One region of the Novosphingobium rhizovicinum genome, then DNA from elsewhere that is predicted to be linked to it. Evidence: riboswitches for the same ligand, from Rfam matches in the RefSeq annotation. Region 1 holds a riboswitch; the other holds the start of a gene.
What was found. A riboswitch is a leader RNA that binds a small molecule or an ion and turns the genes downstream of it on or off. The one in region 1 is predicted to bind cobalamin.

Region 1 (11,579 bases):
CCTGGGCCGACTGAACCTGGGCCCGAGCGGCGGCAAGCCGCGCCTGGGCTTGCGCAACTCCGGCGCGCGCCTCTGCAAGCCGTGCTTCGGCTTCGTCGTACTCCTGCTCGGACGCAGAGTTCTGCCGCAGCAGGATCTGGTATCGCTCGAAAGTTTCGCGAGTGAGTTCCAACTGCGCGCGCGCCTGCCGCAGATTGGCTTGCGCCACATCCACGTCGGTCCTCGCGCCGGTCACCGCTGCACGCGCATTGGCGAGATCCGCCTGCGCCCGGTCCGGTTGCAACCGCGCGATCAGCTGTCCGCGTCGCACCCGCTCACCCACATCCAGGCCGGGCGCGACATAGGTGACGCGGCCCGACCCCGGAAATGTCAGGAACTCGCGCTGCTCGGCGCGCGCGGTGCCTTGCGCATAGATCCACGACTGCACGCTCTCAACTTGCGCGCGCACCACCCTTACGCTGGTCTCGACCCGATCGGCAGCGGACGAGTCAGCGGTTTCTTCGTCCCCGCCGCCACTACAGCCCACAAGGCCGATTACGGCTGCCAGTGGGAGAAGAAGACGAAGGGCAAACATGGCGGTCAATCCTGCGGCAGCGCGGTCATCGGGGCCTGCTCGAAGCCACCTCCCAGCGCGAGGTGAAGTGCGATGCGGTTGTCCAGCCGCGCGCGGGTGGCAGCGACGTAGGCGCTGCTGGCGTCCAGGGCGTTCTGCTGGCTCTGCAGCACCGTCGCGAAGGGATCGATGCCAGCGCGATAGCGGTTGAAGGAGATAGTAACCGACGCTTGCGCCGCCTCTGTGGCTGCACGCAGGGCTGCCTGGCGTCTGGCGAGCTCGGCCTCCACCGCCAGAGCCGTCTCGACTTCCGACAGGGCCTGCAGCACCGTTTCTGCATAGGCCTCCACCGCCTCCGCTTTCCGGCCTTCCGCCAAGTCCACTTGCGCGCGCAGGCGCCCACCTTGGAAGATAGGCTGGAGCAACTGGCCGGCGATGCTCCAGATGAAGAAGTCACCGTTCAGAAGATCGCCCAGCTCGCTGCTGGAGGTACCCGCAGAGCCGGTAAGATCGATATTGGGCAAAAGCGCGCGCTCCGCTGCTGCTTCTCGATACCCGGCAGAGACAAGGCGCAGTTCGGCTTCACGAACGTCCGGGCGCCGGGCCAGGAGCTGGGCCGGCAGGCCGGCGGGTGGGGGCGGCGGCACCTCTGGCAGCACCTCCGCCGCGGCGACCGCGCCGTCGGGATAGGCGCGGATCAACTGGTCGAAGTTGCGGGTCGCACGCTGAAGCGCTTCGCGTCGCTGCGCCAGACTCGCTCTCGCCTGGCCGAGATTAGCGAAAGCCAGCGTCTTGTCGTTGGGCGGCGCAATGCCGACGTCCACGCGGTTGCCCACTTGCCGCGCCACTTCTGCGATCGCGGTTTCCAGCTGCTCGGCAACCTTAACCTGCTGCTGCGCCTCGACCAGCCCGAAATAGGACTGCGCCACCTGAGCCGCGATGGCCTGGCGAACCGCGCGCAGGTTCTCCTCGCTGGCCAGAAACTCCGCTCGCGCGGCAGCAGTCTGTGATGCGATGCGGCCCCATAGGTCGATCGTCCAGCTGACATTGCCCGTGAGCGAGAAACTGTCGGTCGTGAAGGCTGTCGCGCTCGCCTCATCGCCCTCACCTTCGCCACCTTCAGCTCCGCCGTCATCGCCTGTGCCACCGCCTGCACCTGCTCCCGGCGTTCCGCCGCCCAGCAGCGCACCGAAGCCCGAACCGGCCAAATTCTGCCGCTGTCTTGACGCATTGAGGCCGACGCCAAGCTGGGGATAGAGGTCGGCCCGCGCCACTCGAGCCTGCGCACGCGCCTGCTCCACCCGAGCGACGGCTTGCAGGATCTGCGGGTTGTATACTGCCGCCCGTTCGACATAGCCGTTGAGCTGATCGTCGCCGAAGCGCCGCCACCACTCGTCGATGACCGCCCCCTGCTCTGCCGACGCAGCAACGAAGCGCGTCGGCGGGTCGGCGACGATCCGGTCCAGCTCGGGCGTCGCCACGCGCGGCGCCGCACATCCGCCGACAAGAACGACGCACGCCAGAACAGGCCCGGACCTCGCAACAGCCGAGGCTGTGAGCCGGAGGCCTCCTGCAATTTCACTGCAAAGCGCAAGGTAACGCGATCCCGCGCGTCGTCGTGCATTTCGCAAGGATGCAAGTAGCTGCTGCCCCGCAGCTGCAAACGCGTACACTGTGCCCCCAAGACCAAAGTTATCGCTCCTGAACTCAGAAGCGTTTGGCTGGTTCCGCCTTCCGCCCCAGAGCGCGCAGCGGCGATACGCGCCTGCTTAACATCCCCCACAGGCGGAGCGATCCTCCGCGCACCCTTCTTGATAATTGTTCGCAAAAGGGTTGTCATGCTCACGAGCATTGCTAATGCGAGTCGGTCTTAACTGAGGGGGAATTACAGTGTTGGCCGGTTCGAGCCTGATATCCATCACTTGTCTCATGTCGTCGGTCCCAACGGCTGCGCCTGCCGTGCCCGCAGTTGCGCTGAGCGATGCGCCCCGCGACACGGACATTCTGGTTACCGGCATCAACGACCAGCGGCCCACCACATCGACCAAGCTGCCCCTCACGCTGAAAGAGACGCCGCAGTCGGTAACTGTTGTGGACCGCCAGCGGATCGAAGACTTCAACCTGACCACGATCACGGATGTGCTCGCCCAGACGCCCGGCGTGACCATCTCGTCCACGGACAGCAACCGGACGAATTTCAACATTCGCGGCTTCCCGGTCCGCAATTTCCAGTTGGATGGCGTGCCGACGATCTATCAGGTAGGAGCCTATGAAAACAGCGCGATAGGCGATGTCGCAATCTATGACCGGATCGAGGTGATCCGCGGCGCGGCGGGGCTTGTCACCGGCGTTGGCGATCCATCTGCCACGGTAAACCTGATCCGCAAGCGGGCGCCGGCAGAGCTCGGCGGCTACTTCTCCGCACAGGCGGGCAGCTTCTCCACATATCGGATGGAAGCCGATGTCGGGGGACCGCTGACCAGCGACGGCACCGTTCGCGCGCGGCTGGTGGGCGCTTACACGGACCGCGAGTCCTACATCGATCTGCAGCATGATCGCATCCCGGTGCTCTACGGCACTCTGGAATGGGACGTGACGCCGCGGACCCGGCTGCGCGTCGGTGCGGACTATCTGCGCACGGACTCGCAAGGCGCGGGCTGGGGATCGGTGCCACTGTTCTACAGCGATGGCACGCAGACGGACTTCCCGCGCTCGTTCACCGGCACCGCCGGATGGACTCAGTGGCTGCGCGAGACGACCACGATGTTTGCGGCGGTAGAGCAGGACATTGGCCGCGACTGGCTGGTGCGCGTCAGCTACAACCGCAAGCGGGGGCAGAATGACAGCAAGCTGTTGAACATCCCCAGCGGCTTTCCCAATCGAGACGGGACCGGGCTTGGTGCGCCGTGGATCTTCTATGGCGAAGTGGAGCAGAACGAGGACGCCGTAGACGCTTACGTGGCAGGCAATTTCACGCTTTTCGGCCGGGAACACGAACTCGTCGCGGGCATGAACCATTTTGAGCGTGACTTCCTGGTGAACCAGTCCCGGTTCGCGGTCCCTGAAGACTATCCCGGGGCCAGCAGTCTCGACATCGACCCGTGGAACCCCGACTTAGCGCCGCCACCCATCGTTCGATCCAACCTGCCCGACTTCACGCAGGATCTGCGACAGACCGGCGGATATGGTGTGGTACGGCTGAACCCGGCGGACTGGCTGAAGGTGATCGCGGGCGTCCGCTACACAGACTATCGCAGCGACCGTGACGACTACGACGCCGCAGGCGTGCTGGAGCCGGACGGCCCCAACAGCGTCCAGCATGAGAAGAAGTGGGCACCTTACGGCGGCATCGTGGCCGACCTGACGCCCGCGATCTCGCTGTATGCCAGCTACGCCAGCGTGTTCTCGCCCGTGTCGGCCCGCAACGCAGCCAACGAGATCCTGCCGCCGACGACCGGTGTCAATTACGAAGCCGGTGTCAAAGCCTCGCCCTTCGGTGAGGGCTTCAACATTTCGGTCGCTGGCTTCCACATCAAACAGGACAATCTGACGCAGACCGACCCTAACGGCGTCCCGAACTCACTACCCGGCAATATCACGCCATCGATCTCGATCTCCGGCGTCAAGACCTGGGGCGGTGAACTGGAACTGGCGGGCGAGCCGCTGCCGGGCTGGTCGCTGAACGGAAGCTACACCTACGCACGCACGGAAGACCGCTTCGGCGACCGGGTAAACCCCTTCTTCCCGCTCCATGTTGGCCGCATCTACACGACTTACCGTATGCTTGCCGACCGGCTTACGGTGGGCGGAGGCGTGACCGCACAGTCGCGCATCTTCGATCGGGGCAACGTCCCGTCGGGCCGCTACAACCCGGATGGAGCTCCGGTGCTGGTGCCAGGCACCGTGGAGCAAGGCGCCTATGCCACCGTCGACTTGCTGGCGCGCTACAAGCTGACTGAGCGCGCGATCCTGAGTGTCAACGCCACCAACCTGTTCGACAAGACCTACTACCGCAACGTCCGCTTCGCCTTCGGCGGTCCCGGCGGTTTCTATGGGGAGCCGCGCCGGGTAACGGGCAGCCTGCGGGTCAACTTCTGACGGACAGCGCACGATGGGATCGGCTCACACGACCATGAACCGCCGCGGAGGAACGGGGGCGGCGCCATGGCGGCGGCGAGGAGACGCGGCGCTGCGCCTCCTCGCCGCCCTGCCGCTCGGCTATGCAGTGGCAAGTCTGTGGGCGATGGCTCTCGCTCGCGTGCTGCCTGGGCCTCCTGAGGAAGCAACCGTAGCGGCAAGCCTGATCGCCTTCCTGATCTGCGCAGTCGCCGCCATGTACGCTTATGCCGCGCGAACCGGCTGGCGGGCTTTCTGGGTTCTCACGGCAGCAGGGGGACTGGCCGCTTTTATCGCCTGGCTTTCCATCTCGGCGGGGGGCCGTCTATGAGCCGCAGCTTCCGCCAGTCACAGGCCGGGCTGCACACCTGGTCGGGTCTCCTGCTCGGCTGGGTGCTGTTCCTGGTTTTCGCCACCGGCACGATCGCGTTCTGGCGCGAGGGAATGAACCGCTGGATGCGTCCGGAACTCGCGCGCGTCGAACAGCCGATGCAGGTTCTGGCCGGAGCGCAGCGCTTCCTGCAGGGGAAGGCGCCCGATGCGAAGAGCTGGTTCATCCCGATCGCCAGCGAGCGCTCGCCCGGTGCGCAGGTGTTCTGGCAGCCGCAGCCCAAAGAAGGCGAGCCTCCCCGCCGCCGCAGCCGCCGCGACACCCAGGTGCTGATCGGGGCGGATGGCGAACCCGCGCAGGCACGCGAAACCCGCGGTGGAGAGTTCTTTTACCGCTTCCACTTCGACCTCCATTATATGCCGGTGATCTGGGCCCGCTGGCTGGTCGGCTTTGCGGCGATGATGATGCTGGTGGCGATCCTGAGCGGCATCGTCACGCACAAGAAGATCTTCCGTGACTTCTTCACCCTGCGGCGGATGAAGGGACAGCGATCCTGGCTCGATGGCCATAACGCGACGGCGGTTCTGGCGCTGCCGTTTCACCTTATGATCACGTACACCGGGCTGGTCACGCTGATGGCATTGCTGATGCCTTGGGCGGTCGTGGCGAACTACACCGACGAAACGAAGCTGTTCGAAGCGCTCTTCCCGCAAGGGGAGGCGGTTGAGCGCAGCGGTATCGAGGCCCCCTTGATCGATCTGCGAACGGTGCTGCGCGATGCCGAGGACCGCCTGGGCGGATCCGCCGGGTCGATCAGCGTCAGCGAGCCAGGGGATGCTTCCGCACGCATCACCGTCCACCGCGCCCCATCGTCCATGCTCAGTTCCCGCACGCCCAGCCTCACCTACGATGGGGTCTCGGGTCGGCTGCTGTGGCAGTCACCCGAGCCGGGAGCAGCATCGGTCACGGCAGGGGCGATGATCGGCCTGCACGCCGGGCGCTTCGCCGACGATGCACTGCGTTGGATATACTTCCTTTGCGGCGTGGCCGGGTCACTGATGGTGGCCAGTGGCCTGATCTTGTGGACGGTGAAGCGGCGCGAGAAGCTGCCCGACCCACAGCGTCCGCACTTCGCCTTTCGCTTGGTGGAACGCTTGAATGTCGCAACGCTTGCTGGCTTTCCACTGGGTATTGCCTGTATGCTTTGGGCCAATCGCCTGCTGCCGGTCGGGATGGCCGATCGCGCCGACTGGGAAATCCACACGCTGTTCCTGTCCTGGCTCGCAGCTTTCGCGCTTACTCTGCTGCGTCGTCCCGCATGGAGTTGGACCGCCTTACTCGGCGCGACGGGATTTCTGCTGGCCGCCCTGCCGGTCTACAACCTCTTGGCCACGGACAAAGGCCTGGTGAACGCACTCCTCGCGGGTGACCTGCTGTTCGTTGGGGTAGACGCCACTTTGATCGTGTTCGGGATTGGGTTCCTGCTGGTCGCTCTTCGGGTCGCGCGGCATCGCGGAGAGCCTCGCCAATTCCGGCGCGGCAAGCCTGCAGCCGCACCGGAGCCGGAACCCGCGCTGGCAATCCTGGAGCCGGCCGAGTGAGCGTGCTTGCACTCGCCGCCGCGCTGCTGGCGTTCGTCCTGCTGGGCTTGTCCACGGACATGCATCACAGCCGCCACTTGCAAGGACGGCCAGCACCCCGGCGCAAGCGCGGTATGCGCGGCGCTGCATGGAGCTCGCTCGTGGCAGCGCTGCTGATGTCCGTCGCAGCGCGCGGATGGGTCTTCGGGCCCATCCTGTGGTTCGGGCTGGTGATGCTGAGCGCCGGGATCGTGTTCCTCTGCCTCAACTTCGTGCCTGCCAGTGGCGCATCGCCACGTCCGAAAACGCGCCCTCCCGTCTCGCACCGCTAAAGCCGATGCGCTTCCGCGCCACCGATCAGCGCCGCGGCACAGCCGTGGCCTGGCGTCAGGACAAAGCGCATCAATTCAGGCAAGGCGCCGCGCGTGGCGGAACCGGGCGTAGCGGTTGAGCAGATCGTTGATCAGCTGGTCGCGCGTGAAGCCAGTCACGTCGTGCGGCTGGTCGCCTTCCGATGTCTGCGCCATGGCCCGGTAATGTTGCCGCTCCGCTCCGTGCATCCGGCGCGTCTCGGCATAGGCGAAGTTGGGCGAGCGAAAACCTCGGGCGCGGATCGTGTAACGGAAGCTGCCATGCTCGCCATGAGGCACGTTGAAGACAAGCTGGTCGCTATTCTGTTCCAGAGTGGGCGAGAGGCCATTCTCCAGCATCTGCTCGGTCATTGCACTGAGCGCCGGATAGGCCGTATCCGCAAGATAGGCTGCGATGTCGCTCTTCTCATGGTGATGAGTGATGCTGTCGAGCCGCTGCTGCCAGGTCATGCCGGTGCGGGCGGGCGGAGGTGCCTCGGCGGCAATGGAGAGGTCGATCGACGTGCCACGGCTCTCCGTCTGCAACGCCCTCAGCAGCGCATAGCAGATGAAGACCATCACGATGGCAAACGGCAGGGCGCTGGCTATGGCGGCGGTCTGCAGGGCCTGGAGTCCACCTGTCAGCAGCAGTACGGCCGCGACCAGCCCGGCACACACTGCCCAGAAAATGCGCTGCCACACAGGCGGGTCCTCGACTGCGCCGTTGGTGATCATGTCGATCACCAGAGCCCCGGAATCGGCCGAGGTGACGAAGAAGGTTATGACCAGCAGCGTCGCTATGCCGGACGCGATCATGGACAACGGCAGCTGCTCCAGCGTGACGAACAGCGCCACGGGAAGGTCCGTGGCCACAGTCTGTGCGATCGGAGCGACACCCGCCAGGTCAAGGGCAATCGCGGTGTTGCCGAACACTGTCATCCAGAGGAAGGTGAACAGGACCGGCACCAGCAGCACGCCGGCCACGAATTCGCGGATCGTGCGCCCGCGTGAGATCCGCGCAATGAACATGCCCACGAACGGCGACCACGATATCCACCAGCCCCAGTAGAACAGCGTCCAGTTTCCGAGCCACGGATTGGGCTCGTAAGCGTACATGCGGAAGGTACGCTGGACGACGGAGCCCAGATACGCGCCGATGTTCTGCACATAGGCCTGCAGCAGGAACACGGTCGAGCCAGCGAGCAACACGAACAGCAACAGAGCGATTGCCAGGATGATGTTTAGTTCGGACAGGCGCTTGATCCCCGCATCAAGACCCGCCGCCGCCGACAGGGTTGCAAGTCCCGTAATGACGGCGATCAGCACCACCTGCACCAGCGGCCCCGTGGGCAGCCCGAACAGATAGTTGAAACCCGCATTGACCTGCAGCACCCCGAAACCCAGAGATGTCGCGACGCCGAACATGGTGCCAAGCACGGCAAAGATATCGATGGCATGGCCTATCGGGCCATGGATGCGGTTGCCGATCAGCGGGAACAGTGCCGAGCGAATGGTCAGCGGCAGTCCACGGCGAAAAGCGAAATACGCAAGCGCTAGTCCGATCACGATATAGATCGCCCAGGCGTGCAAACCCCAGTGGAAGAAGGTCAGCGGCAGCGCCTCGCGCGCGGCGGCGATGGTGCGCCCCTCCCCCACCGGCGGAAGCGAGTAATGCTGGATCGGCTCAGCCACTCCGAAGAACAGGAGGCCGATGCCCATGCCTGCGCTGAACAGCATCGCGAACCAGGAGAGATAGCTGTACTCTGGCTCGCTCTCGTCCGGGCCAAGTTTCACATCGCCATAGCGGCTGATCATCAGGAACAGCACGAAAACCAGAAAACCGGCGACCGAAAGGATGTAGAACCAGCCGAAATCGAGGACGATCAGCGCCTGTACAGCCGCGAACAGCCGCTCCGCACGGCCGGGGAACACAGATCCGAACAGCGCGAAAGCCAGGATCAGCGCGGCCGACACGAAGAAGACCGGCGGATTGACGTTCATCCGCGGAGCACGTCCCGCCGGAGCGGCTTCTTTCAGGACTGGCTCGCTCATTCGCCTCCTCGTGTGCGCGGCCGCGGCGGCTTCGGCAGGAACATCGCTAACGGCTGGGCCGCTGCCCAGTTGCCGCGCCTGTAAATATCAGCTGCACCCGCCGGTAGGCTCCGAAGCGGCCAATGCGCAAGCGAGGCGGCAGGAAACTCCTGCCGCAGATCACCCGGCCTCGTAGAGACGCCGCTCCACGAAGCCGCTGCCTTTGAGCTGATGGAGCGCCTTTGCGCCCCACAGCACGGCAAGGTCCACCAGCGGCTCGACGATGATCACCAGCATGTAAGCGGCGCCGAACGTGGCCACCGAAGCCGCGCTGGCCGACGTGAAGCCTTGCCCCCAGAAGGTCCAGAACGCCACCCAGCTGACGATCCCGGCCTGGTAGGTGCTAGAGAGCGTAAGAGTCTGGCTATAGCCAAGGGCGACGTAGGGCGTATCGGGCGCGATGATCCGGCGTGCGAGTGCGCTCAGGCCGAACAGCGGCACCAACAAGGTGGTCACGTTCATGCCGAACTGCGGCAGGTCAGAGGGCGCGAAGAACATGCCCTGGACCAGTAATCCGACAACGAGGCCGATCGCGGTCGGCGCAAGTCCCAGCCCCAGGAACAGGGTCGATCCCAGGATCAGGTGTACTTCCGAGACGCCGACCGGATGGTGCGGCAACACCTGGAAGAAGCTGAAAGCCAGCGCACTGGCAACGAGGCAGCGCGCAGCCAGGGATAACGATCCATTGGTTTTGACGGCATCGGCTGCCAACTTCAGAGCATAGGATCCGGCGGCAGCTGCGGTGATATAGCCCAGCCAGATCTTGCCCGGGGCAACGAAGCCCGGTTCGATGTGCATTGCAGTTCTCCTGCCGTCCCACCGACGGCTTTGAGTGGACAGATGCACGGCCGGTCTCCTGGCTCGCGGGTCATCGCTTGATGCGCACCTTCCCAAGCCTCGCATGTCTCAGCGTCCGGCCCAGTGGATGGCGGGACTGGTCCGCCATGCGCTTCTCGCTCGCCGCTTACAGTCGCGGGGGCGGCTGAGGCTCCGGGCGATACCGCCCTACCCTCATTCCCAGTGTTTCAGAGCCAACTGGCTCAAAAACGCCGTACGGGGGCAGCGGTAACGACGGTCCGGACTTCCAGTCAAGAAAAATGCCGCCTCCACCTCATCAGTGCCATGCGCAACTCGCACCTTGCCGCAGCGGTTGGCGGCGAGTACGAGCATTCCTGTTCGCACTGGCCTTGGCCGCTGCGGACGAAGATCGCGCCGGTGCCTCGCAAGAGGCTTGAATGGGAATGCGGTGAGAGGGCTTGCTCCTCGATTCCGCGGCTGTCCCTGCAACTGTAAGCGGTGAGCGCGATGCACATGCTCTCTGGATCGAGAGCAGCCACTGGGCCGGACGCTGAGACATGCGAGGCCTGGGAAGGCGTGCATCAAGCCTTGACCCGCGAGCCAGGAGACCTGCCGGCGTCTGGTCGCTCTTGCCGTGGCCCAGGGGATGGCCAAGGCACGGTACCTTCCGTCTGAGCGACATCATGCATGCGGCCGGGGCCGCATCGGCACGCTTGCGTCGGGCGCCTCTCGCGCCGGTCCGATGCGCGTGTGCCGTTCGCTGGCGCGCGTCATCTGCGTACCGGCCTGCCCCGCCGCGTAGTGTCGCCGGCGCGGCAGGAGAGTACCTTGAGCAAAGTACCCACGACCGTCATCACCGGCTTTCTCGGAGCCGGCAAGACCACACTGATCCGCCATCTGCTCGGCAACGCCGGCGGGCGACGTCTGGCGCTCATCATCAACGAGTTCGGGGATGTCGGCGTCGATGGCGAACTGGTGAAGGGCTGCAACGATGCCGCCTGTCCCGAGGACGATATAGTCGAACTGGCCAATGGCTGCATCTGCTGCACCGTCGCCGACGACTTCCTGCCGACGATGATGAAGCTGCTCGACCGGCCCAACCGGCCCGAGCACATCATCATCGAGACTTCGGGGCTCGCCCTGCCCAAGCCGCTGGTCAAGGCGTTCCAGTGGCCCGACATCCGTACCCGCGCCACGGTGGATGGCGTGGTCGCGCTGATCGACGCCGACGCGGTGGCAGCCGGGCGCTTCGCCACTGACGAGGCCGCACTGGCGGCGGCCCGCGCCGCCGATCCCAGCCTCGACCATGAAAGCCCGCTGGAAGAGCTGTTCGAGGAGCAGCTCGGCTGCGCCGACATGGTTGTGCTCAACAAGACCGACCTGATCGACGCCGAGCCGCTGGCTGCAGTCGAACGGCAAGTGGAAGCGGAAATCCGCCCCGGCGTGAAGATCGTGCGCGCAGCCCATGGCGTGGTGGACATCGCCGCCTTGCTCGGCATCACCGCCGCCGCCGAGGACGATCTCGACTCCCGCCCCTCGCACATCGACGGCCTGGACGCCGATCACGATCACGACGACTTCGACAGCTTCGTCGTCGCGGGCGGCGAAGTGGCCGATCTGGACGCCATGCTGACGGGCATGGCTACGTTGATCGCCCGCCATGATGTGCTGCGCATCAAGGGCATGGTCGCAGTGACAGGCAAAGGCAGCCGTCTCGTGGTGCAGGCCGTCGGCCCGCGCATCCAGCACTTCTACGATCG
Region 2 (11,579 bases), 200 kb from region 1:
CTGACCACCCAGATGATGAACGTTACCGAGAGTTCAAGAGCTGGGTTCAGCGACGCTTGGCCGGTATGAACGCCCGTCTTTTACCCGAAGCAATCGCGCGCGAGTTGGCCGCTTTCGAAGCTTTCGCCTCGACGCGAGCCGGGCCCCGCGAGAGTGGGCCGGATACAACGTTCTGATGGCCCCCTGAGGTTTCGAGCCCGGCACACGATCGGGGACGAGCTGTCGCAATCCGACCGTGATTCCCAGGCGTCGAGGTACGCTGCACCACGTTCCAATCGAACAAAGCGGGGGCCGGCGCGAGCTTTCGGCTTTGCCGATCCAGCGGGCGCTAGCATGCCTCCAAGTCCACCATGCCCTGCGGCCTTTTTGGGTCGAGATCGCCTAACAATCGCATCCCCTGAGAGGGCTTCCAGGACGAAGCTGTGCTCCTATGCTCGTGATCGCCATCTGGTCCCCAAATCGGATCTGATGCAGAACAACGACTTTGCGGCGCGGCCCTCGTGGTCTGAACTGGCGCGCTCTCCAGCGCGCCTAAGCTCTTCACTGGACATGGTAATTCAATCTGAGGGCACGCCGGAGATCGACCCGCAATCGGCTTGCAAAAAGTCCCTCATCGACATGCACACCTTAGCATGTGCCGCAGCGCCTTCTGACAGTCATCCATGCACCTTTGCAGCGTGTCGATGATCTGGTCGTGAACACGCCCATCCTCTCGCGACTGTTTGGCAACGGCTGGGTGCGGCTGGTCGTGATCGATCCGAAGGACAATTCCGCGCGGCGTTGGGTTGCAGGCGATACCATTATCCCGGCGAATGTCGCGCCAAACGGGTGGGCGCAGCACCATTTCGCCCATTGATCGTGCAGCAGAAGGCGGAGGGCAACCTAGCTTGTCCGAGTGTCTGGACACCCCTCCGCCTTCTGCACCCGGACATGCCGGCAGACGGCTCACAGTTCAGGATCGGTCAGCCGGGACCGAGGATCTCGGCAACGGCTTGCGGCCCCGATGCGAAATAGAAGTGGGCATAAGTCGCGGTCAGGCGTCCTGACCGATAGATTGCCTCCCCCTGCTCGCCTCCTGGACGCGTTGCAAACCATGACGGTGCGAGTTCAATGGACGCGTCGGAGTAATGGAATGTGTGCCCCCGGATGCTGCCGCCCGGAAGGTCCGCCTGCTGCAGACCCAACGCGGTCAGGCGCGGGCGCATGGTGGCGGATCCCGGCAAAAGGCCAGCGAGTTCCGCGCGGCGCCCGCCACTGTCGACCACTTCTTCCAGACAATAGAGCATCCCCCCGCATTCAGCGAGGATGGGCCTGTCTGCCGAATGATGGTCACGGACAGACGAGATCATGCGCTTGTTCTGTGAGAGTGCGGCGAGATGGAGTTCCGGGTAGCCTCCCGGAAACCAGATGGCGTCGCACTCCGGCAAGGCGGGGTCGTTCAGGGGCGAAAAGAACCGCAGTTCGGCCCCCAGCGAACGAAGGCAGGCCAGGTTTGCCGGGTAGATAAACCCGAAAGCCTCGTCGCGCGCGATGGCGACGCGCGTGCCCCGAAGAAGAGCGGGCAACCGGGTACTTGGGCCGTCGGACCCGCCGAAGTGCACCGGAGGCGGCAGCCAGGTCGCCGCGTCTGGCAGGCTTGCCGCACTTTTGGCGAGACGGTCCTCCAGGTCGCCGATCTCTTGCGCCTGCATCAGCCCCAGATGCCGCTCGGGAAGAGCGATATCCGCGTTGCGCGGCATGGCGCCCAGCCACTGCACGCCGGAGGGAACGCTCTCCTCCAGCATCGCAGCGTGGCGAGCGCTGCCAACCTTGTTGGCGAGTACGGCCGCGAGATTGACGCCCCGACGGTAGGTAGCGAGGCCCTGAACAAGGGCGCCAAACGTCTGCGCCATGGCGGAGCCGTCGATCACCGCCAGAACCGGCAGGTCAAACCGGTTCGCCAGGTCGGCGGCCGACGGGGTGCCATCGAAGAGGCCCATTACGCCTTCCACAAGGATCAGGTCCGCATCCAGTGCAGCGTCGTGCAACAGGCGCCGACACGCGGCTTCGCCAACCATGAACAAGTCGAGTTGATGCACCGGCGATCCGCAGGCGCGTTCCAGCACCATCGGGTCCAGGTAGTCTGGCCCGCACTTGAAGACACGCACCCGCCTTCCGGCGTCGCGGTGACGGCGGGCCAGAGCCGCGGTGACGAGTGTCTTGCCCTGACCTGATGATGGCGCCGCCACCATCAGAGCCGGGCACGAGCCGGTTGTGCTCATAAGGCGGGGCAAACCGGTAGTGCCAAAGGCGCGCTGCTCACTGCGCGTGGGCCCGGCTCAGGCGGGGCTGCGCGGCCTTGTACACCGCGTAGACAGTGGCGCCGATCCCGGACCACAGCAGAGTGGCAAAAAGGGTGCCCGGGAAATAGCGCTCAAGGCGCGGGAGGAACTCAGCGATGGTTGGATCAGGGTAACGTCCGCCCAGGAAGTAGAAACCGCCGCTGGAGAGCAGCTTGGATACCAATGTGGCGGCGATCAGCAATGCGATCCCCGCTGCTAGTGCTGATCGCTCTTCGCCGAACCCGTCGGCGACCACGCGACCGGCAAACCACATCACTCCATAGGCAGGCAGCAGCATCCAGTAAGCGGGCGTGAAGCAGAAGCCAGAGCCACCCATGACGAATATCGTCCAGACGTCGATGGCAAAGCCGAACAGGAACAACCCGGCAAACGCGCTTGCCCGGCGAACCAGGAAGCCCAGCAAGAAGAAACTGGCAAGGCTGGTATCAGGTAAGTGCACTACGTCGCTCAAGGCATGGCTGCGGGTGGTCAGCATCACCAAGGTAAGCGCGCAAAAGGCGACGAATTCGAAACGCGGGGAACGTGTGGACAGGTGACGGTTCATAAAGGGCTTCCGGTCTGAACGTGGAAACGCGACGCGAGCCCGCAGGCCGCGCCGATCGCACGGGGGGAGCAAGGCGGAACATGCTTCCGCCTGAAGCTGATCAGGGCTTGAACATGGCTTCACGGCTCTCCTTCGACGCGACACACGAATGTCGTCCGCCAAGGGCCACTTTCCGCAAGAACGCGGATCCCTCGTCCGCCCGGTGCATCCCGCCCGCGCGAAGGAACGACGATATCAGGCCGGTTTCCTGACTTTCCGGATCAACGCGCTCTTCGCCGCCTTCTCGAAAGCCGGAGCTTTCAATGGCACCGTGGCGATGCGCTCACCGGTTACAGTTGCGGGAGCAGTGCCGGCTTTGGCGATCATGAACCGCCATCCCGGACTTCCCGATTAAGCCCTTTCGGGCACCCGATACGCCCTCTGCCTAGGCGAGACGGCGGAGCACCGCAAGCGGCAGGTACTTGCATGCCGTCACGTCCCGCAGTAGGGGCCGCGCCGCGACGGGTTCCCCGCGAGGGGATCAAAAGGGAACTCGGGTGAAAACCCCGGGCTGCCCCTGCAACTGTAAGCGGAGAGCCATCCGGCCATTTGCCATTGGGACTTCCTGTCCTGAGAAGGCGGCCGGAACGGCGTTGACCCGCAAGCCAGGAGACCTGCCTGACGCAGTCGTTCTTCATCCGGGCAGGGTGCACCGGGTGTTCGAGGGCCCTTCCGTCAGGAGGGGTCATCCCTCGCGCAACGACAGCAACCGCCTTGCCGGGATCTCCGCGCAAGAGGTGTCATGTCGTGCCCTGCGACCTTGCGGGGGCCCTCACGCGCGCGCCTCCTTGCAACGATCGACCGGCAGGGTCCGACGCCGTTTGCAAGTAGGGGATTTCACCTTGCACCGCATGACCTCTGTGGCCACCGTACTGGCCCTCACTGCCTTTTCCATTCAGCCCGCCCATGCCGACGATGCACCTGACGGAAGCATCGTGGTGTCCGCGTTCCGCACTCCTGTCGCGCAGGAGCGCAACTCCGCCAGCGTGACGGTTCTCGACGAAGAAGCGGTCATCGAGGCGCAGCCGATCACCGTAACCGACATTCTCCTGCGTACGCCAGGCATCAGCCTTTCGCGCAACGGGGGATATGGAACAGCCACCTCGCTGCGCATCCGCGGTGCGGACGCCGGGCAGACGGTGATGGTGATCGACGGAATGCGCCTTGCCGATCCCTCTTCGACCGCAGGCGGATACGCCTTCTCCAACCTGATGCTGGACGACATCGAACGCATAGAGATCCTGCGCGGCCCACAGTCCATCCTGTGGGGCAGCGATGCGATCGGCGGCGTGGTCAATGTGCGCACGCGCCGGCCCGAGAAGCCGCTGGAAGGAAGCATGGCCATCGAGGCGGGCACGCACGAGACCGTGTCGGCCCGCGCGGGCATCGGCGGTACAAGCGAGATGGTGGACTGGCGCATCGCCGCCTCGACCTTCACCACCGATGGCATTTCGGCCCGCGCGAACGGGACGGAGGATGACGGCTATTCCCGTCAGGCCGCGAGCGGCACCGCCACTATCAGGCTCTCGCCCGACGTCTGGCTCGACCTACGCGGCTACTGGGCTGACGCACGCAGCGACTTCGACGGTTTCAGCGGAGACACCGCTGCATATGGCACGACCGGCGAATGGTCGGGCTACGCGGGGCTGAACTTCCAGCTGTTCGACGGCAAGCTGGTGAACCGCCTCGCGGTGCTGCAGACCGAGACGGACCGGGAGAACTACGACCCGAACCGCAGCATTCGCCAGATCACCTTCGACGCACAGGGCCGCATCCGCCGGTTCGAGTATCAGGGCATTTACAAGCCTGCGGACATGCTGGACATCGTATTCGGTGCCGAGCGGGAGGAGCAGCGGATGTCCACCGCTTCGCCCACGAACTCGGCGGCACCCTACACCTTGCAGCCTTACAGGGTCGATACCGACAGCCTCTATGGCCAGTTCCGTATCACCCCCCTCACCGGCCTGACGCTGAATGCCGGGGCGCGGTACGATCATAACTCCCGCTTCGGCGACAATACCGTGTTCAGCGCCGGTGGCGCATTCACGCCAAACGGGGGCGCAACCATTCTGCGGGCCAGCTACGATGAAGGCTTCAAGGCGCCTTCGCTCTACCAGCTGTTCAGTGCCTACGGAGTTGCCGACCTTGAGCCCGAAAAGGCGAAAGGCTGGGAGGTGGGCCTTGAGCACCGTTTCGGCGATATCCTCCACGCGTCGGCAGCCTGGTTCGAGCGGGAGACAGACAACCTGATCGACTTTGCCTATTGCCCCACCAGCGGCGCGCAACCAGCGGTCTGCTACATACCGGGCACGAACACGACGCGCTTCGGCTACTATGCCAACGTCAAGGAAAGCCGCGCGCGCGGGCTGGAGCTTACCGGTTCGGCGCGCTGGAACGTCCTGTTCGTGGAAGGCAACTACAGCTGGATCAAGGCTGAGGACCGGAGCGAGGACAGTGCCTTCTTCGGTCGTCAGCTTGCCCGTGTGCCGCGCCACCTCGCCAATGTGGAAGGCGGCATCGAGCTCCCTGACGGTCTGCGCGCCAGCGTGGCGGCGCGCTATTCGGGTGAGAGCTTCAACAGCGCCACCAGCACGGAGGTGCTCGACGACTACTGGCTGGTTGATCTGCGCGCCCAGTACCGCTTGGCCGAGGCCCTGATCCTGCAGGCACGGGTCGAGAATGTCGCGGACAAGGGCTACCAGACGGCGAGCGGATATTCTGCGCTGGGCCGCACGGTCTACGTCGGACTGCGGAGCCGCTTCTGATGTTGCAGCCGGTAGAGCCAGGCGCAGCCGTCGTCGTCTGCTCCACCTGTCGCGCGACTGCGGACGCGCGCGAGGATGAGAATGGGCGGCGCGGGGGTGCCATGCTGGCAGACGCTTTGCGCGCCGTTCAGCAGGAAGAGCCCGGACTCGCCGGCGTCGCCGTGCAGGAGATGCCATGCCTCTTCGCCTGTTCCCGCCACTGCACGGTGCACATCCGCGCGCTTGGCAAGGTGGGGTATGTCCTGGGTGACTTCACTCCGGACCGGGATGCTGCCCGGGCAATCCTGATATACGCGGCACATTATGCCGCCAGCGAAGAGGGCGTCGTGCGATACGCGCAGTGGCCGGAGGGGGTGAAAGGACACTTCATCGTTCGCACCCCGCCCGAAGGGTACCTGTGCACATGATCGCCTTTGCGGACCGCGCTGCCTTTCTGGCTGCTCTCGAGGATCTGCCCGAGCCTTGCTCGGCCTCCACCATGGCTGCGCGCGCACGCCAGGGCGAATTGACGAAGCCGGCAGGGTCGCTTGGCCGCCTTGAGGAGATCGCAACCTTCATGGCAGGTTGGCAGCAGGTACGCACTCCGCGTCTGGATCGGGTCCGGGGCGCGGTGTTTGCTGCCAACCATGGAGTTGCGGCGCGAGGAGTCAGCGCTTTCCCGGCGGAAGTGACGGCGCAGATGGTCGCCAACTTCATGGCAGGCGGCGCTGCCATCAACGTACTCGCTCGCAGCTGCGGGGCGGAGCTGGCCATCGTGCCGCTCGACCTCGACCAGCCAACCGGCGACATCGCGCGCGAACCGGCGTTGACGGAGGTGGAGTGCCTCGCCGCGCTGAACGCGGGCGCCGCTGTCGCCACGGCTGACACGCAGCTCCTGTTCGTTGGCGAAATGGGCATCGGCAACACGACTCCGGCGGCTGCCTTGAGCGCTGCGGCGTTCGGAGGCGATGCAGCGCAGTGGTGCGGTCGGGGCACCGGCATCGACAATGCGGCGCTATCGCGAAAGATCGAAGCCGTCGATCAGGCGCTCGCCCTCCATCAAGGGCATTGTGCGGACGCACTGGAAACGCTGCGCCGCCTGGGTGGTCGGGAGATCGCAGCGATGGCGGGCGCCATCCTCGCTGCGCGGCTGCAGCGCATGCCGGTGCTGCTCGACGGCTTCATCGCGTGCGCAGCCATTGCTCCGCTCGTGGCACGCAATCCGCAGTTCACCAGCCACTGCCTCGCTGCGCACTGCTCTGCCGAGACGGGGCATGCGCAACTGCTGGAGCACCTGAAGCTTGAGCCGCTACTGCATCTCGGACTGCGCCTTGGCGAGGGAAGCGGGGCCGCGCTTGCAGTGCCGCTCATCCGTGCCGCGCTGGCAACGCATGGCGAGATGGCGACCTTCGACCAGGCTGCGGTAGCGAAGAGCCGGTGACGAGCCGGGTCATCCACTTGTTGCGTCATGGGCCGCCGGTGCGAACGGGGCTGCTGTTGGGTCATGTCGACGAGCCGGCGCAGAATGCGAACTGCCCGCTGATACTCGGTCGCGCACGTGCTTTGCCGCTGCGGGCGCTTGTTTCGTCCGACCTCATGCGCGCTGCGGCGCAGGCGTCGCATCTGGCGGACCAGCTCGGACTGCCGTTGACGTTGAGCCGAAACTGGCGCGAACTCGACTTTGGGGAGTGGGATGGAGAGCATCCCCATACGCTTAGTTCCGAGGCGCTTGCGCGGTTCTGGGATGACCCGGACGGGTGCCCTCCCCCTTGCGGCGAGCGCTGGTCGGACCTGCGAAGCCGGGTTGCCGGCGCTTTGGCCGGCCTGGACACGCACACTCTTGTCCTTGCCCACGCAGGAGCGATGCGCGCGGCCGTCTCGGTGCTGACCGGTCTGGACCATCGCGGCGTCTGGGCTATCGACCTGCCGTATCGCGCCCTGCTGACGCTGCGTATCTGGCCCGATCTGAACGGACAGATCATCGGCTTGGCGGGAGATGAGCTGTGAAAGCGCTGGTGCTGGCCGTCCAGTTCATGACCCGCCTGCCGCTCCCCGCCGTGCAGGCGGAGGCGCGGCATGTCTCTGCGGCGATCCGGTGGTTCCCTGTCGCGGGCCTGCTTGTGGGTGCCTGCGTCGCGGGCGCTGCGTGGCTAGGCTTTCAGCGCGACCCGTGGGCTGGAGCGTTGATCGGCTTGCTCGCCTGGGTCGGCATCACCGGCGCGCTTCACCTCGACGGACTGGGCGACATCGCCGATGCGGCCGGGGCCGGCCATGGCGATCGGAGCCGGGTCTCCGCTGTTCTGGCGGACCCGCACATCGGCAGCTTTGGCGTCATTGCCATTGTCCTGCTGCTGCTGACGAAGCTGCTGCTCCTTTATCTCCTGCTGGCGCAGCCTCGCCCCGGTATGTTCTGGTTGACGCTGGTGGCCATTCCGGCGCTTGCCCGCGTCGGGCCCTTGTTCTGGACGCTGACGCTGCCGCCCCTCCACGCGGGCCTGGGTCGTACCTTCGGAGCTGGCGCGACGTGGGTGGCTCTCGGAGCGTGGCTGCTCGTCGGACTGGCTGCTTGCCTGTTGGCACCTGGCCTGCATACACCTGCCTTGCTGGCCGCGCTGCCGGTGGCAGCGTTGTGGCGCTGGTGGTTGCGCGGCCACATCGGCGGTATCTCTGGAGATGGCCACGGCGCCGGGATCGAAGTGATGGAAGCCGCTTTGCTCGGTGCTCTGGTGCTTGCGCCATGAAAGAGCCTCATACCTTTCACGGGGGGCGCCTGAGCGACGCCTGCGCTCGCTTCGGCGGCGCACAGGCGGACTGGTTGGACCTGTCGACGGGGATCAATCCCTCGGCTTGGGAGCCCTCAAGCGGTGGTGAGCTAGACTGGCGCGCCCTTCCGGACCCCTCGACGCTTGCTGAGCTAGAGCGGACGGCGGCCACTTACTTCGGTGTAGATCCGTCCTTGTGCCTTGCCGTTCCGGGCAGTGAAGCGGGCCTGCGTGCGCTCGGGCAGATCCTGCAGTTGCCCGGCGTTCCACAGCCGCTGTGTTACAGCACGCATGTCCAGGCTTTCGCCAAGCCGTCCCTCGCGGGAGAGCCGACTGTTCGTGTGCTGGGCAATCCGAACAACCCGGACGGCGCCCTGGTGCCCAGGGAGCCGCTGCTGGATGTGCTTAAGGCGCAAGAGGCGGCCGGTGGTTGGCTGCTCGTCGACGAGGCGTTCGCCGACTGCAATCCCGCCTGGAGCATCGCCGACGAGGTGGCCGAGCATCGGCGGCTGATCGTCACCCGCTCGTTCGGGAAGTTCTTCGGGCTTGCGGGTGTGCGGCTTGGTTTCGTGCTTGGGCCCTCTCAACTTCTCACCCGGCTGCGCCACCTGCAAGGCGAGTGGCCCCTTTGCGCTGCCGCAATCCGCTTTGGAACAGACGCCTATGCCGACGCTCCGTGGATAGCCCGGGCGCGCGCGAATCTCTTCGTGGCCGCGCAACGCCTCGACGCTGTGCTGACCCGTCGCGGCCTCGCATCGCGTGGCGAATGCCCGCTGTTCAGGCTGGGCACCGTGCCCTGTGCGAACCATCTGTTCGAAGCGCTCGCGCAGCAGCAGATCCTCACGCGTCCTTTCACCGGACACCCGCACCTGCTGCGCTTCGGGCTGCCCGGAAGCGCAGCTGCGTTGGCGAGGCTGGACGCGGCGCTTGCCGTGGCGGGCGCAAATGGCTGAGCCCATCGCCGTGACTGCTTTCGCGCTCGATGCGATGAGTGGCTGGCCCGCAAGGGTCTACCGTGTGATCGGCCACCCGGTTGGCGGCTTTGCTCGCGTGATCTCCGCTTGCGAAACCCGCTGGAACCGACCCGCCAGACCGGAAGCGCGCCGTCGGCTGTTGGGATTGGTCACCCTCGGACTGCTGATCGCTCTGAGTGGCGGCACGGCGCTGATCGTCGAAAGAGTGATCTACGGTGTGGCCGGTCCCTGGGCATGGCTGCTTGTCGCGATCGCGGCCTGGCCTGCTCTGGCCTTGCGCAGCTTGCTCGACCACTACGCGCCTATTCTATCGGCTCTCTCCCGTGGCGATCTGCCTGCTGCACGGCGCGCTGTCGGCATGATCGTCGGTCGCGATACAGACGCTCTTGACGAGCAGGCGGTCTGCCGCGCCGCGATCGAGAGCCTTTCGGAAAGCTTCTGCGACGGCGTCATCGCCCCTCTTTTCTGGCTGCTTGTGCTCGGCCTTCCGGGCATCTGGGCTTACAAGGCGATCAACACGGCGGACAGCATGATCGGGCACCCGGAAGAGCCATTGCGCGCTTTCGGATGGGCAAGCGCCCGCTGCGACGATCTTGCCAACTGGCTGCCGGCGCGACTTTCCGGCGCTCTCATCTGTCTTGCGGGAGGTGGTGGCTGGCGGGTGCTCCGGCGCGATCATGCGAAACATGCCTCTCCTAACGCGGGATGGCCGGAGGCCGCGATGGCGGGCGCGCTGGGGATCAGGCTTGCCGGGCCGCTGCATTATGATGGTGTTCTCACCGCCAAGCCTTTTATCGGCGAAGGCGGTGAGCCGGATCTCGGCACGATGCGCAAGGCGCGGGCGGTGTTCATCCGCGCGTGCCTGTTGGCCTCGTTGTCTGCAGGAGGTGTGGAATGGCTGCTCTGATGTTGCAGGGCACTGGGTCCGATGTCGGCAAGTCCGTGCTGGTGGCAGGCCTGTGCCGGTCATTGTCGAACCGGGGCCTGCGCGTGCTGCCGTTCAAGCCCCAGAACATGTCGAACAATGCGGCGGTGACCGCAGACGGCGGCGAAATCGGGCGAGCGCAGGCCCTGCAGGCCATCGCATGCCGGGCGGAGCCGCACACGGATATGAACCCGGTTCTCCTCAAGCCTCAGGCGGACCGCACGTCGCAGCTCATCGTCCATGGGCAGGTGCGCGGGACTCTCGGTTCGGCGAACTTCCGCGAGCAGCGCCGCAGTCTCTTGCCCAATGTGCTGGAGAGCTGGCGGCGGCTGGAGCAACAGTGCGATCTCGTCATTGTGGAAGGTGCAGGCTCCCTGGCCGAGATCAATCTGCGGAGTGGCGACATCGCCAACATGGGATTCGCACGAGCAGCGCAGGTGCCCGTGGTGCTCGTGGGCGACATTGACCGTGGAGGCGTGATCGCGTCTCTGGTCGGCACGCGGCTCGTTATCGAGCCGGACGATGCCGCCATGATCCGCGGCTTCATCGTCAACAAGTTCCGGGGCGATCCCGCGCTGTTCGCGGACGGGTATGCCGCTATCGAGGAACGCACAGGCTGGCGCGGCTTCGGCCTTGTGCCATGGCTGCCCGCCGTCTCCCGCCTCCCCAGCGAAGATGCCGTCGTTCTGGAAGCTGGCAGCAGGCGTAAACCGGGCCGCCTGCTGGTCGCCTGCCCCATGCTTCCGCGAATCGCGAACTTCGACGACCTGGACCCGCTCAAGAACGAGCCGGAGGTCGAGCTCGCCATGGTCCCTCCGGGTCGTCCCCTCCCGGCGGAGGCTGGGCTGATCGTGCTCCCCGGCTCCAAGGCGACGATTGCGGACATGAACTTCATGCGCGCGCAGGGGTGGGACATCGACATCCTTGCGCATCACCGGCGCGGTGGGATGATCCTGGGCATATGTGCCGGGTACCAGATGCTCGGCCGGACGATCAGTGACCCCGACGGGATCGAAGGGCCGCCCAGCAAGGCCGATGGCCTTGCGCTCCTTCCCGGTGAGACTGTGCTGGGATCGTGCAAGACCCTGTGCAGCGTCAGAGGCGAGGCGTTTGGCGAGGCGTTCGAAGGGTATGAGATGCATATGGGTGTGACGAGCGCCCCCGAAACGGTGCGTTCCTTCGCGATGCTGGACGGGGCGAGACGGGATGGCATGATCGCTGCGGACGGCCTTGTGATGGGCACCTATTG

Region 2: it holds a riboswitch for cobalamin, as region 1 does, so the genes downstream of both, ABUH87_RS14550 (TonB-dependent receptor plug domain-containing protein) here and ABUH87_RS15355 (energy-coupling factor ABC transporter permease) in region 1, are expected to answer to the same signal.

Annotation. Positions count from the first base shown of each region.
Region 1 covers NZ_JBFNXR010000052.1:237,076-248,654, forward strand. The annotation lists gene ABUH87_RS15320 (efflux RND transporter periplasmic adaptor subunit) at 1-574, opposite strand, end outside; gene ABUH87_RS15325 (efflux transporter outer membrane subunit) at 580-2,034, opposite strand; gene ABUH87_RS15330 (TonB-dependent siderophore receptor) at 2,513-4,651, shown strand; gene ABUH87_RS15335 (hypothetical protein) at 4,665-5,000, shown strand; gene ABUH87_RS15340 (PepSY-associated TM helix domain-containing protein) at 4,997-6,601, shown strand; gene ABUH87_RS15345 (DUF3325 domain-containing protein) at 6,598-6,912, shown strand; gene ABUH87_RS15350 (BCCT family transporter) at 6,988-8,982, opposite strand; gene ABUH87_RS15355 (energy-coupling factor ABC transporter permease) at 9,142-9,819, opposite strand; cobalamin riboswitch at 9,851-10,090, opposite strand; cobalamin riboswitch at 10,218-10,450, shown strand; gene cobW (cobalamin biosynthesis protein CobW) at 10,648-11,579, shown strand, end outside.
Region 2 covers NZ_JBFNXR010000052.1:39,176-50,754, forward strand. The annotation lists gene ABUH87_RS14530 (hypothetical protein) at 1-176, shown strand, start outside; gene ABUH87_RS14535 (hypothetical protein) at 635-856, shown strand; gene ABUH87_RS14540 (cobyrinic acid a,c-diamide synthase CobB) at 963-2,261, opposite strand; gene ABUH87_RS14545 (hypothetical protein) at 2,299-2,886, opposite strand; cobalamin riboswitch at 3,107-3,313, opposite strand; cobalamin riboswitch at 3,372-3,561, shown strand; gene ABUH87_RS14550 (TonB-dependent receptor plug domain-containing protein) at 3,777-5,690, shown strand; gene ABUH87_RS14555 (DUF1636 domain-containing protein) at 5,690-6,097, shown strand; gene cobT (nicotinate-nucleotide--dimethylbenzimidazole phosphoribosyltransferase) at 6,094-7,110, shown strand; gene ABUH87_RS14565 (histidine phosphatase family protein) at 7,107-7,676, shown strand; gene ABUH87_RS14570 (adenosylcobinamide-GDP ribazoletransferase) at 7,673-8,410, shown strand; gene ABUH87_RS14575 (aminotransferase class I/II-fold pyridoxal phosphate-dependent enzyme) at 8,407-9,384, shown strand; gene cbiB (adenosylcobinamide-phosphate synthase CbiB) at 9,377-10,312, shown strand; gene ABUH87_RS14585 (cobyric acid synthase) at 10,300-11,579, shown strand, end outside.